One region of the Bacillus sp. Medicinal_06 genome, then DNA from elsewhere that is predicted to be linked to it. Evidence: riboswitches for the same ligand, from Rfam matches in the RefSeq annotation. Region 1 holds a riboswitch; each other region holds the start of a gene.

Region 1 (3,147 bases):
TATGGGTTGTAAAGGTGCACCTGATTCAAGGGATACAGTAGAGATTGGATATAGTATTGTGCCAGAATATCAAGGGAATGGCTATGCAACTGAAATGGCAAAAGCTTTCGTTGAATGGCTACAGCAGACTAATGAGGTGCAAATCATTAAAGCGGATTGTTTCAAGAGTAATATTGCCTCAAGTAAGGTTTTAGAAAAAACAGGATTCAAATGTGTACTGGAAGAACAGCATATGAAATATTGGATTATAAAGTAGATAGAAAAAAGAGGTGTGTTTCTATGAAATTAGGAAAATCACTTCTTTTTTCTTACAAAGTGATTCCTTTTTTTATATACTTTTGTTTCATCATTCCCTTCTGTGAAGAAATTCGTTACAATAGAGTTGTATGAGAAATTTTGTACATAAATCAAATTCATAAAATATGAACCACAAAAAATAGTAAATGAAAAATCCTCTATTTGAATGAAAACCCTTTATAGCACGAATCAATTGTTTAGAAACGTGCCTTCTTTCAAATGAACTCAAATATAATGATTTAAAATAGATTATTTTTTAGAAGTATGGATAATGCACGGGGGCCAGTACAAATGAAACAAAATAAAAAAAGTAAAAAAAGAAGAGTTTTGCAAGTGTTCTTACTCATGGTTAGTTCTATCATTGTATTTATAAGTTATGCAGCTTACGATATTTGGAGTTATCGTTTTAAAACAGATGAGGTGGATACAGATGCTGCTATTGTACTAGGGGCGGCTTCTTGGAACGGAAAACCGTCTCCTGTATTTCGTGAAAGAATCAATCATGCAATTTCTTTGTATAAGAATGGAAGTATTAAAAAAATTATTTTTACAGGTGGTACGAAATTTGAAGCAGAGCAGGAAGAAGCACGCACTGCGAAAGCGTATGCATTAAAGCATAACGTAAAGGATGAAGATATATTAATTGAAACACAGTCGCGTTTTACAGAAGATAATTTAAAGAATGCAAAGCAGGTCGGAATTGATAATGGCTTACATACATACACGATTGTAAGTGATCCCCTTCATATGAAGCGAGCGATGAAAATAGCGAAGCATATTGGGATGGATGCATATGCATCACCAACGCCAACGTCAGCGTATAAAACATTAGATACAGAAATTCCATTTTTCTTTAAAGAATTATGTTCTTATATTGGGTATGTTGCATCGTTACCTTTACGTATGTTGAAAGGCGATTAAAAAATAAAGAAAAGGATAGACAAAGGTAGAGTGGTTCTACGGAGTCTATCCTTTTTTATGCAAATATGATGCGGATTTTTTATGACTTTACAAATTATAGAAAATTTTTAAATAAAAAACCTTGTATTTTCATCGGAATAGTGACACAATAGAATGCATAATCAAATATAATCTTATCGAGAGAAGTGGAGGGAACGGCCCAATGAAACTTCAGCAACCTATCTGTTAATAAAAAAGGTGCTAATTCCGAGTAGATAAGAAGGAAAAGAGATGACAACCTTCTTATATGTAAGGTTGTTTTTTAGTAGGAGGAGAAGGGATGAAGCGTTTATTTTTTGCACTTGTAAGTATTGTATGTAGTTTATTTATTATTACTGGTTGTACGCAGAAATCAGGGGGCGATCAAAAAGAGATTCGTTTAGGCTTTACACCTGGCCCATATAGCGATCAAGTGAAAAAAGCAGTACAACCGTACTTAGAGAAAAAGGGGTACAAAATTAAAATTGTTGAGTTTAATTCACCAAACGAAACAAATCCAGCATTAACGAATAAGGATATTGATGCAAATATATTTCAAAGTACTGCTTTTATGAAGTCTTACGCAAAAGAAAATAATGCGAAAATTTCAAGTATTATTCAAGTTCCATCAGCACCTCAAGGTGTATACTCTGAAAAACATAAATCATTAGATGATTTGAAAGATGGAATGAAGATTGGGGTACCAAATGATCCAGTTAATTTAGAACGAGCATTACGTATTTTAGAAGGGATTGGCTGGGTGAAATTAAAAGAAAATGTAAATATTTTAACAATCTCTGAAAAAGACATTACGTTTAAAAAGAAAGATTTCAAATTAGTACCGCTTGAATCACCACAGATCCCAAGAGCGATGAAAGACTTAGATTACGGTATTATTAACGGAAACCTTGTCATTTCATCTGGACATAAGTTAAAAGAAGCATTGGAATTAGAAAAAACACCTTCGCAACACAGAATTATTGTTACTGTTCGTGATGAAGATAAAGCAAAACAATTTGCGAAAGACTTAATTGAAGCGTACCATTCACCAGAATTTAAAAAGATGATTCAATCTGAAGAACAATTTGAAGGATTCGTGCTTCCTGATTACTTAAAGTAAAGGAGATCTTGATATGACATTATCATTTATAGAAACAGAAGAACAAGTTCTCGTATTGGAGAAACTAAAGGAGCTAGTTCCGCAATTTGCAGGAAGGGAACATCAACTGAGTGAACTCGGATCTTTTCCTTTTGAAAATATTAAAGAGTTGCAGCATATCGGTTATACGAAGTTAACATTACCAAAAGATGTCGGAGGAAAGGCCATTTCATTGTATGATTTTGTTTTATTTCAAGAAAAGATTGCAGAGGGAGACGGAGCAACAGCTTTATCAATCGGTTGGCATCTTGGAATAGTGAAAGAACTTGCGGAAAATCGCTCATGGAAACCTGAGATGTTTTCTTGGTTTTGTGAAGAAGTAAAAAAAGGCGCTCTTTTTAACCGGGCAGCAACTGAACCAAAGACAGGGAGTCCAACGCGGGGAGGAAAGCCAGAAACGCTCGCTGTCCAAAAAGGTGATAAGTGGATTATAAATGGAAGAAAAACGTTCACAACAATGGCGCCAGTACTTGATTATTTCATTATATCTGCGAGCATTGAAGGGCGAGATGAGATAGGAGAATTTGTGATTCCAAGACATGAAAAGGGTGTGTTGATTGAAGAGACATGGGATAGTGTTGCGATGCGTGGAACCGCTAGCCATGATCTTGTACTGCAGAATGTTGAAATCCCAGATAAATTTTTTACAGATGTAAAAGGTTCACAGTCGAAACCGAAAGGAATTGGATGGTTACTTCACATACCAGCATGCTATTTAGGAATTGCGCAGGCTGCAAGAAATTATGCAATTC
Region 2 (3,147 bases), on a different contig from region 1:
GGGTTTATTTTGACTCCGTATTCACGTTTATAGAATGTCGCAACGGCTTTTTTTAAGCTTTCATGTCCGCGGAATGGCGGGTATTTGTGATGAACTGTTTTTTCTGCTGCACGTTGTAAAGCTGTTACGATATGCGGCGGTGTTGGTTGATCTGGATTGCCTTGACCTAGATTGATAACATCATGCCCTGCTTCAACGACTTTGTTAACTTTTGCAACAAGTGAAGCAAAAAATTGTGTTGGTAATGATGTTGTAATCTCGGAAGGTTGAAAATGTTTCATACTTTCCACCTCTTTTGAAAGTTGTTACAATTCTAGTGACAAATGATATAACCTTTCTAAGTTTTTGTAAAGAAAAAATAATTGAAGATGGGGTCGATAGAATGAAAGTCGCATGTATTCAAATGGATATTGCTTTTGGTAATGTAAAAATAAATATTGAAAATGCAAAGAAAAAAATAGAAGAAGCGATGCAAGGAAACCCGGACATTATCGTATTACCAGAACTTTGGACGACTGGTTATGATTTAGAGAGAGTGCCGGAAATTGCAGATGGGGATGGTATTCAAACAAAGCAACTTCTTTCAGAATGGGCCCAACAATATTGTGTGAATATTGTTGGGGGGTCTATTGCGAAACAAACAAAGCACGGTGTTATGAATACGATGTATACAGTGAATCGGGAAGGAAAACTACAAAGTGAGTATAGTAAGGTTCATTTGTTCCAGTTGATGAATGAACATAACTATTTAATAGCAGGTGATAAAACAGGAGAATTTACATTGGATGGTGTACAGTGCGGTGGTGTCATTTGTTACGATATTCGTTTTCCAGAATGGCTGCGTGTTCATACTGTAAGAGGAGTAAATGTATTATTCGTTGTAGCAGAATGGCCGCTTGTTCGCTTAGCTCATTGGCGCTTACTTCTTCAAGCGAGAGCAATTGAAAATCAATGTTATGTGGTTGCATGCAATAGAGCAGGAGAGGATCCAAATAATGTGTTTGCTGGACATTCTCTAATTGTTAATCCATGGGGAGAAATTGTAGCAGAAGCAGGAGAAGAAGAGTCTATTTTGTATGGGAATGTAGAGTTAGAAAAAATTAAAGAAGTACGAAAGGGAATTCCTGTTTTTGCTGATCGACGTCCGGAATTATATAAATAAAAATATTGACAAATGATTTTTATTCTTGTTATATTCTGTAACAGAAACTTAAAAATTTGAATAAATCATGCAACTCTTATCAAGAGCAGGTGGAGGGATTTGGCCCGATGAAACCCAGCAACCGACCGTAATACCATTGTGAGATGGGGCGCTTATGCGCCAAAAAGGCACGGTGCTAATTCCAGCAGAAAGGATGGCTTTCTGACAGATAAGAGGGGAGAAGATCAACTTCAAACCTCTTTCTTCATGGAAAGAGGTTTTTCTTATAATGAAAAGCCTCTGAATTTAATAAAGGGGGATAAAAAATGGGATATTGTTCATTAACAAAAGAAACAGCAGTTGAGTATGTAAAAGAGCAGGGGTACTTTGAGCAAAAAGCAAAGGTGACTTGCCATGAAATAGGGGATGGGAATTTAAATTATGTATTCCGGCTCCATGATGGAGAACGCGGTATCATTGTAAAACAAGCTCTCCCGTATGCGAAAGTCGTTGGGGAAAGCTGGCCACTTTCGCTAAGAAGAGCCACAATTGAAAGTCAAGCATTGCAAGTTTTTGCGAAATATGTACCAGAATATGTTCCGAAAGTATATGGTCACGATGAAGAGTTAGCTGTAACGGTAATGGAGGATTTATCATCTCTTACTATTACTCGTAAAGGTTTGATTGAAGGGGAAGATTATCCACTTTTATCCCAGCATATTGGACGCTTTTTGGCACACGTTCTTTTTTATACGTCAGATTTTGGTCTATTAGCAGAAGAGAAAAGGGTGCTAGACGGAAAATTTGTAAATCCTGATCTTTGCAAAATTACAGAAGATCTTGTGTTTACAGATCCGTTTGGAAATTATGATACAAATAATTATGAGAAAGAATTACAGCCTACATTAGATGAACTTTGGTGTGATAAGAAATTGAAATTACAAGTAGCGCAGTATAAATATAAATTTTTAACGAGAAAAGAAGCACTAATTCATGGCGATTTACATACAGGTAGTATTTTTTCATCACCTTCTGAAACAAAGATAATTGATCCAGAGTTTGCAACATTTGGGCCATTAGGATTTGATCTAGGTCAATTTATAGCAAATTTATTATTAAATGCGCTATCAAGAGAAGAGAAGCGAAGTGTATTATTCTATCATATTGAAAAAACATGGAGTAATTTTGTAGAAGTATTTACAAAGCTATGGGTACTAGAAGGAGTAGAATCATATACAAAGGAGAAACAATGGCTTGCAATTGTACTGCAAAATATTTTTGCTGATGCAGTTGGATTTGCTGGGTGTGAAGTCATTCGTCGAACAATTGGATTAGCACACGTAGCAGATTTAGATGGAATTCAGGATAAGAATAGAAGAATTCAAACTAAAAAGCATGCATTAAACTTGGGCAGAGAACTATTGTTACATGAAACGACAGGTGCAGATACTCGATTGTTCCAAACGTTATTTCAATATATTGTTTCAGGGAAGGTGAAAGCATGATGACAACAGTTGCCATTCCGCGTTCTATAAGCTGGAAAGGAGATTCTATTGCATTATTAAATCAAACGAAATTACCGCATGTTGTAGAATATAAAACGTTAACCAGTATTGAGGATGTGTGGAAAAGTATTGTTATGTTAGAAGTGCGCGGGGCACCTGCAATTGGTATTACCGCCGCTTTTGGTTTAGCACTTGCCGCAAAAAAATATAATGCTGCGAATATCACTGACTTTGAAAAACAATTTAAAAGAGATTGCAATTATTTAGCAACCTCACGTCCGACAGCTGTTAATTTATTTTGGGCAATTGATCGTATGACTGCTTCTATCAAGCAAGTAACAACTATTAAAGAAGCAAGGAAAATATTAGAAGAGGAAGCACTTAAAATTCAGCAAGAAGATGAAAGTGTATGCCGTAGCATAGGAGAGCATGCTTTAACTAGATTTAAAGATGGTGATCACATTTTAACGATTTGTAATGCAGGAAGTATTGCTACAGCTC
Region 3 (3,147 bases), 320 kb from region 1:
TATGATAATTGTTCGAGATATTACTGAGCGGAAAAAGACTGAAGAGTTATTGAATAAATCAGATACACTTGCAGCAATTGGACAGTTAGCTGCTGGGGTAGCTCATGAAGTTCGAAATCCACTGACAGTGATTAAAGGATTTATTCAACTATTTCAAATTAATCAAGAAGATCAGGATAAATACTTCGATCTTATGCTGTCAGAAATTGAGCGAATTGAATCTATCCTTCATGAGTTTTTATCAATCGCAAAGACTGATGTCATTCCAACTGAAAAGAAAAATATTTGTTTGATATTAAGAAATGTCGTTTCATTAATTAATACAAAGGCAATCATGACAAATATTCAAATTAATCTCCATATAGAATCAAAAGAATTAATAATTGATTGCTGTGAAAATCAATTAAAACAAGTTTTTATTAATATTTTACAAAACTCAATTGAAGCAATGCCAGATGGAGGGCAAATCTCTATTTCTGTGAAAAAATTAGAACGTGAAGAGGTTATTATTAATATAGTTGATGAGGGCGTAGGAATTCCTGAAGAAAGAATAAAAAGGCTTGGTGAACCTTTTTATAGTACAAAGGAAAAAGGAACTGGCATTGGACTCATGCTCAGTTATAAAATCATTGAAAGTCATCAAGGAAGAATTAGTATCATGAGTGAGGTAGGAGTAGGAACATCCGTTACTATTTATTTACCTATGTTTCAAAGTGAGCAGGGTACTTCTCATTCAGCTATGCCATCTATAACAGGGTCTTGGTAATAGAGATTAATTTCCATTTCATATAGAGTAGCAGCAAAGAAAAGAAGCTATCTTATTATCTTGTAAGATAGCTTCTTTTCTTGATTAGCCAGCGAATTGCACTGCAATTTTGGCATGTAAAAAAGCAGTATCAAATACAGGGATAGAAAGATCTTGTTGTGAAATGAGTAACGGTATTTCTGTGCATCCTAATAAAATTCCTTCTGCCCCGTTTTTAATGAGATTTTGAACAATTTGTAAGAAACGGTCTTTGGATTGCTTTAAAATAATACCTTTACTTAACTCTTGGAGAATGACATGATGAATGAAATTTCGTTCATCTTCTTTGGGAATAATTGTTTCAATACCATAATTAGCTAGTCTCGTTTTATAAAAATCTTGTTCCATTGTTTGTTTTGTTCCAAGCAAACCAATCCGCTTCACATCATGTTCAACAATTTCTTCAGCGCTTACATCGCCAATATGAAGAAGTGGGATAGAGATTGCTTTTTCTACTTCTTCCGCAAATTGGTGTACTGTATTTGAACACATAAGTATACAATCTGCACCGGAGTGTTCTACTTTTTTAGCTACTTGAACGAGTTGGTTTTGCACTTCTTCATATTGTTGATTTTGTAGTAAATTCGTCACTTCGCCAAAATCCATGCTATATAGAACAAGCTTTGCATTATGATTATACTGAGATAAAGTTAGTGTATTAATATGTTTATAATAAAGAGATGTTGATTCCCAGCTTAATCCACCAATTAACCCAATTACTTTCATGTCTCATTCCCCCTGTTAACCTGTTTTGTTATTAATTATTCCATAATTCCGATAAGAATACAATGATTTATTTGTCATTTTATATAAAAATAAAAATAGTGAGAATAATATTGAAATTAATTCACGTTAGTGCAATAATACAAATTACAAACGAATACTTATCCAGAGAGGTGGAGGGAACGGCCCTATGAAACCTCAGCAACCCCTATTTATTCATAGAAATAGGAAGGTGCTAATTCCACAAAAGACATATTGTCTTTTGAAAGATAAGAGGATCATATATCCATACGCAAATGACCTCTTCTATAAGAGGTCATTTTTTATTGGGGAGAAAGGAAGTGAAGATGAATAATTCCATTTTCTTTTACATATAGGACTAATATAAGCTAACTAGAATGAGGGGGAATTCATATGAACAAATTATCTACAAAATTAGTCGTAGCAATTGGAATTGGTTCTGCAATATATGGGGTATTAGGTCTATGGGGACTTTCAATTGCCCCAAATACATTTATAAAACCAGCTCTGGCCATATTAACAATTTTTGGTGCGATTTTCGGACCATTTGCAGGACTTTTGATTGGTCTTATCGGTCATACAGTGACAGATACTATCGCTGGATGGGGAATATGGTGGGGATGGGTACTTAGCTCAGGCATTATTGGATTTACGATGGGACTTGTACAAAAACGAGCAAGTTTCAGTGTGGAAAATGGAACATTCGGTAATCGAGATATTTCATATTTTGCTGTAACAGGTTTACTTGGGATTGTTATTGGAATTATATTTGCCGGCGCTTTCGATATTATCGTGATGGGAGAGCCTTTAGATAAAATTATTATTCAAGTACTTGGTGCAACGATTGCAGATGTCCTTGTTTTCTTAATCCTTGGTTTACCAATTACACTTGGATTAGCGAAAGCAAATAAAAAACATACACATTTAAAAATTGAAAAGTAGGGATAGCACAATGAAGCCGATTATTTCCTTTGAACAATTTACATTTCAATATCAACAAGTGACAGAACCTACTTTAAAGAATATCACACTTCATATTTATCCAGGTGAAAAAGTATTGATTGCTGGTCGAAGTGGATCAGGAAAATCTACATTGGCCCATTGTATAAATGGGCTGATCCCTTTTTCATATGAGGGATCAAGTACTGGGAACATTTCAATATGTGGTAAGGATCCACGAAAAAGTAGTATTTTTGAGCAAAGTAAGCTTGTAGGAACTATTTTGCAAGATCAAGATTCCCAGTTTATTGGGTTAACTGTAGGGGAAGATGTTGCATTTTCGTTAGAAAATGATTGCGTAGAACAGGAGGAAATGAAGGCGGTTGTTATGGACTCTTTACAGAAAGTACAGATGCATAGATTTCACTCACGAAGCCCACATGAATTATCTGGTGGTCAAAAACAAACTGTCTCTCTTGCTGGGCTACTAACGACGGATGCTGACATATTACTATTTGATGAGCCATTAGCAAATCTAGACCCAATAAGTAGTTTAAAAGCAGTAGAACTTATTCAAAAGGTACATCAACAATTAAATAAAACAATCGTTATTATTGAGCATAGAATAGAAGAGATATTAAAATTAGACTTAGATAAAA
Region 4 (3,147 bases), on a different contig from region 1:
CATCAGCTCCGAGTTCAAGTGGCTTTTGGAATAATGGTGTTAAAAATGTGTTATCAACAAATGTAAGTGCTCCGGCAGATTTTGCTAATTCGCAAATGGCACGAATGTTGGTTACTTTTAATAATGGATTGGATGGCGTTTCAACGTAAAAGACTTTTGTATTTTGTCTAATATTTTGTTTTACTTCTTCTAAATTTGTCATGTCAACAAATGTATGTGAAACCCCGTAACGAGAGAGGACTTCTGTTACAATACGATACGTTCCTCCATATACATCTTCTGAAATGAGAACATGATCGCCTTGTGAGAGAAGGAGGAAGGCAGTAGAAATCGCTGCAATTCCAGATGCAAAGGCAAACCCTTTTGTTCCTCCTTCTAATAAAGCAATTATGTCCTCAAGTGCTTCACGTGTTGGATTTCCAGAGCGACTATAGTCGTATTTACCAAATGTATCTACATCAAATTGATGAAATGTTGATGTATTATAGATGGGGACGTTAACCGCGCCTGTTTGTGAATCATGTTTATAGTGGTTATGAAGTAAGAGTGTATCTAAAGAATAACTCATATTCTCACACCTTCTTTTACATGTTTAATAGCCTGCTTTAAGTCTTGAATTAAATCATCACCATTTTCAATACCAACAGAGAAGCGGAGGAGACGATTACATACGCCGCGTGCTGTACGAACTTCTTCTGGAATATCTGCATGTGTTTGTGTTGCTGGATATGTCATTAAACTTTCAACTCCGCCAAGGCTTTCTGCAAAGGTAATTAAAGATAAAGATTGTAAGAAAGGATTTATCCATTTTTCATCGCGAAGACGAAATGAAATCATGCCACCTCTTCCCGGATAAAAAACATCGGTTACACCATCTTCCGCGTTTAAATAAGAAACGATGTTCTTTGCATTTTCTTCATGCTGTTTCATACGAAGAGCTAATGTTTTCATCCCGCGAATTAATAACCATGAATCAAATGGACTTAATACAGCACCAGAAGCGTTGTGATAGTGGGCAAGTTCTTCACAAAGCGCTTGGCCTTTTGCAACGACAAGTCCGCTTAATACATCATTATGACCACCTAAATATTTTGTGGCGCTATGAAGAACAATGTCTGCTCCTTCTGTTAATGGTTGTTGTATATAGGGAGTGTAGAATGTATTATCTACAATAAGAAGGACTCCGTGCCGTTTGGCAACAGTTGCGACAGCTGCGATATCAGTAACTTGCATTAATGGATTGGTTGGAGTTTCTATAAAAATAGCTTTCGTTTGAGAAGTAATGGCTTGTTCTATTTGTTTTATAGATTGTGTATTTACGTATCTACATCGAATATTCCATTTTTCTTCATGTTCTGAAAATAAACGATAGGTTCCCCCATATAAGTCTTCTGATACGATAAGTTCATCTCCAGACCGGAATAAAGACAGAACAAGAAGAATCGCTGCCATTCCCGAACTACAGGCATATCCTTGTTCCGCTTCTTCTAAATCAGCAATTGCGCGTTCTAAAAGGCCGCGTGTTGGGTTTCCAGTTCGTGAATAGTCGAAACCTGTTGATTTTCCGATTCCTTCATGACGATAAGCTGTTGAAAAGTAAACAGGGGGATTAACCGTTCCTGTAGTCGTTTCGCTTCGATTCCCGATTTGAGCTAGTTTTGTTTCGATTGTTGACATGTTAAATTCCTCCTTGATAAAAAATAAAAAATAAAAAAAGCCTTCTAAGAAGAAGGCTTTCATGCGAATATAGTCTTCTCCTTATCTGTCAAATCTTTTCACAATTTGCTGGAATTAGCACCTTATTAACGAACATGTTAATGGTTGCTGAGGTGTCATAGGGCCAGTCCCTCTACCTCTCTAGATAAGAATAATTTGTATGAAATTTTATTATGATTTTAACTTTACAACAAAAGATAATTGAATTGCAACTTTATTTTAAATATTTTTTATCTTCCTGCTAATTTCATTGACTTTTAGTTTGTCCCATGATAAGTTTATTAGAAAATTAATAAAGATTGTTAAAAGGTACACGTATTTCCTTTTAAAAAATAAATTAATAATTAAGATAAACTCTTATTGAGAGCGGTGGAGGGAAAGGCCCTATGAAACCCGGCAACCTTCAAACGAAATGTTTGAAACGGTGCTAATACCTGCAGAACAATTTGTTTTGCATGATAAGAGGAGGATTGATGATGTCCCCCTCTTCAAGGTGAAGAGGGGGTTTTTATATTGATAGAAAAGAGGGAGACAAGTGAAAATTCTAGATTTATTATCAAAAGGAATTATTATCGGTGATGGAGCAGTTGGTACATTATTACATTCTCATGGTTTGCAAAGTAGTTTTGAAGAATTAAATCTATCAGATCCAGATTTAATTATATCTATTCATAAACAATATGTAGCTGCCGGTGCAGATATTATTCAAACAAATACATATGGTGCAAATGAAGCAAAATTGCGCATGTATGGTTTAGAAAATCAGGTTACCAAAATTAATAAAGCAGCAGTAAAGCTTGCAAAAGCAGCCGTGACAGACAAGAATGCTATTTTAGGGACGATTGGTGGTATGAAGCATATTGGAGCCGTTACAACGACTGATATGGAACGGGAATTTATGTTACTTGAGCAGGCCGAGGCATTATTAGAAGAAAAGATTGATGGATTATTATTAGAAACATTTTATGATGAATTCGAATTGCTACATGCGGTGAAAGTACTGCGAAAACAAACAGATATTCCAATTATTGCACAGTTAGCTCTTCATGAAGCAGGCACAACTCAAAATGGGAATGATGTAAATGAAATATTAAAACAGCTTTTAGATTACGGTGCAAATGTAGTCGGTTTAAACTGTCAGTTAGGACCGCTTCATATGACGGAAGCTTTTAAAATGATATCGATTCCGAAAAATGGTTATTTGTCAGCTTATCCAAATGCAGGCCTTCCAAACTATGTAGAAGGACGTTACGTATATGAAGGAAGTCCTGCTTATTTTGAAGAGATGACACCGAAATTTATTGAACAAGGTATTCGTTTGTTAGGGGGATGTTGTGGTACAACGCCAGCACATATTGAAGCGATGAAGCGTGCGATTGCGAATGTAACGCCTGTTACAGAAAAACAAATCGCTCCAAGACAACAAGTGGT

Evidence for each region. Region 1 has a riboswitch for S-adenosylmethionine ahead of AC1M36_RS01775 (MetQ/NlpA family ABC transporter substrate-binding protein). Riboswitches for the same ligand answer to the same signal wherever they lie in the genome.
Region 2: linked by a shared signal. The riboswitch ahead of mtnK (S-methyl-5-thioribose kinase) and the one ahead of AC1M36_RS01775 (MetQ/NlpA family ABC transporter substrate-binding protein) in region 1 are both predicted to bind S-adenosylmethionine.
Region 3: linked by a shared signal. The riboswitch ahead of AC1M36_RS00060 (ECF-type riboflavin transporter substrate-binding protein) and the one ahead of AC1M36_RS01775 (MetQ/NlpA family ABC transporter substrate-binding protein) in region 1 are both predicted to bind S-adenosylmethionine.
Region 4: linked by a shared signal. The riboswitch ahead of AC1M36_RS06830 (methionine biosynthesis PLP-dependent protein) and the one ahead of AC1M36_RS01775 (MetQ/NlpA family ABC transporter substrate-binding protein) in region 1 are both predicted to bind S-adenosylmethionine.

Annotation. Positions count from the first base shown of each region.
Region 1 covers NZ_JBWYHD010000001.1:332,822-335,968, reverse strand. The annotation lists gene AC1M36_RS01785 (GNAT family N-acetyltransferase) at 1-256, shown strand, start outside; gene AC1M36_RS01780 (YdcF family protein) at 589-1,218, shown strand; SAM riboswitch class I at 1,389-1,479, shown strand; gene AC1M36_RS01775 (MetQ/NlpA family ABC transporter substrate-binding protein) at 1,538-2,356, shown strand; gene AC1M36_RS01770 (acyl-CoA dehydrogenase family protein) at 2,370-3,147, shown strand, end outside.
Region 2 covers NZ_JBWYHD010000007.1:324,148-327,294, reverse strand. The annotation lists gene AC1M36_RS19165 (pyridoxal phosphate-dependent aminotransferase) at 1-281, opposite strand, end outside; gene AC1M36_RS19160 (carbon-nitrogen family hydrolase) at 296-1,162, shown strand; SAM riboswitch class I at 1,236-1,377, shown strand; gene mtnK (S-methyl-5-thioribose kinase) at 1,468-2,646, shown strand; gene mtnA (S-methyl-5-thioribose-1-phosphate isomerase) at 2,643-3,147, shown strand, end outside.
Region 3 covers NZ_JBWYHD010000001.1:8,606-11,752, reverse strand. The annotation lists gene AC1M36_RS00070 (ATP-binding protein) at 1-766, shown strand, start outside; gene AC1M36_RS00065 (aspartate/glutamate racemase family protein) at 851-1,531, opposite strand; SAM riboswitch class I at 1,687-1,804, shown strand; gene AC1M36_RS00060 (ECF-type riboflavin transporter substrate-binding protein) at 1,943-2,491, shown strand; gene AC1M36_RS00055 (ABC transporter ATP-binding protein) at 2,502-3,147, shown strand, end outside.
Region 4 covers NZ_JBWYHD010000002.1:623,266-626,412, forward strand. The annotation lists gene metC (cystathionine beta-lyase) at 1-568, opposite strand, end outside; gene AC1M36_RS06830 (methionine biosynthesis PLP-dependent protein) at 565-1,677, opposite strand; SAM riboswitch class I at 1,756-1,868, opposite strand; SAM riboswitch class I at 2,071-2,181, shown strand; gene AC1M36_RS06835 (bifunctional homocysteine S-methyltransferase/methylenetetrahydrofolate reductase) at 2,252-3,147, shown strand, end outside.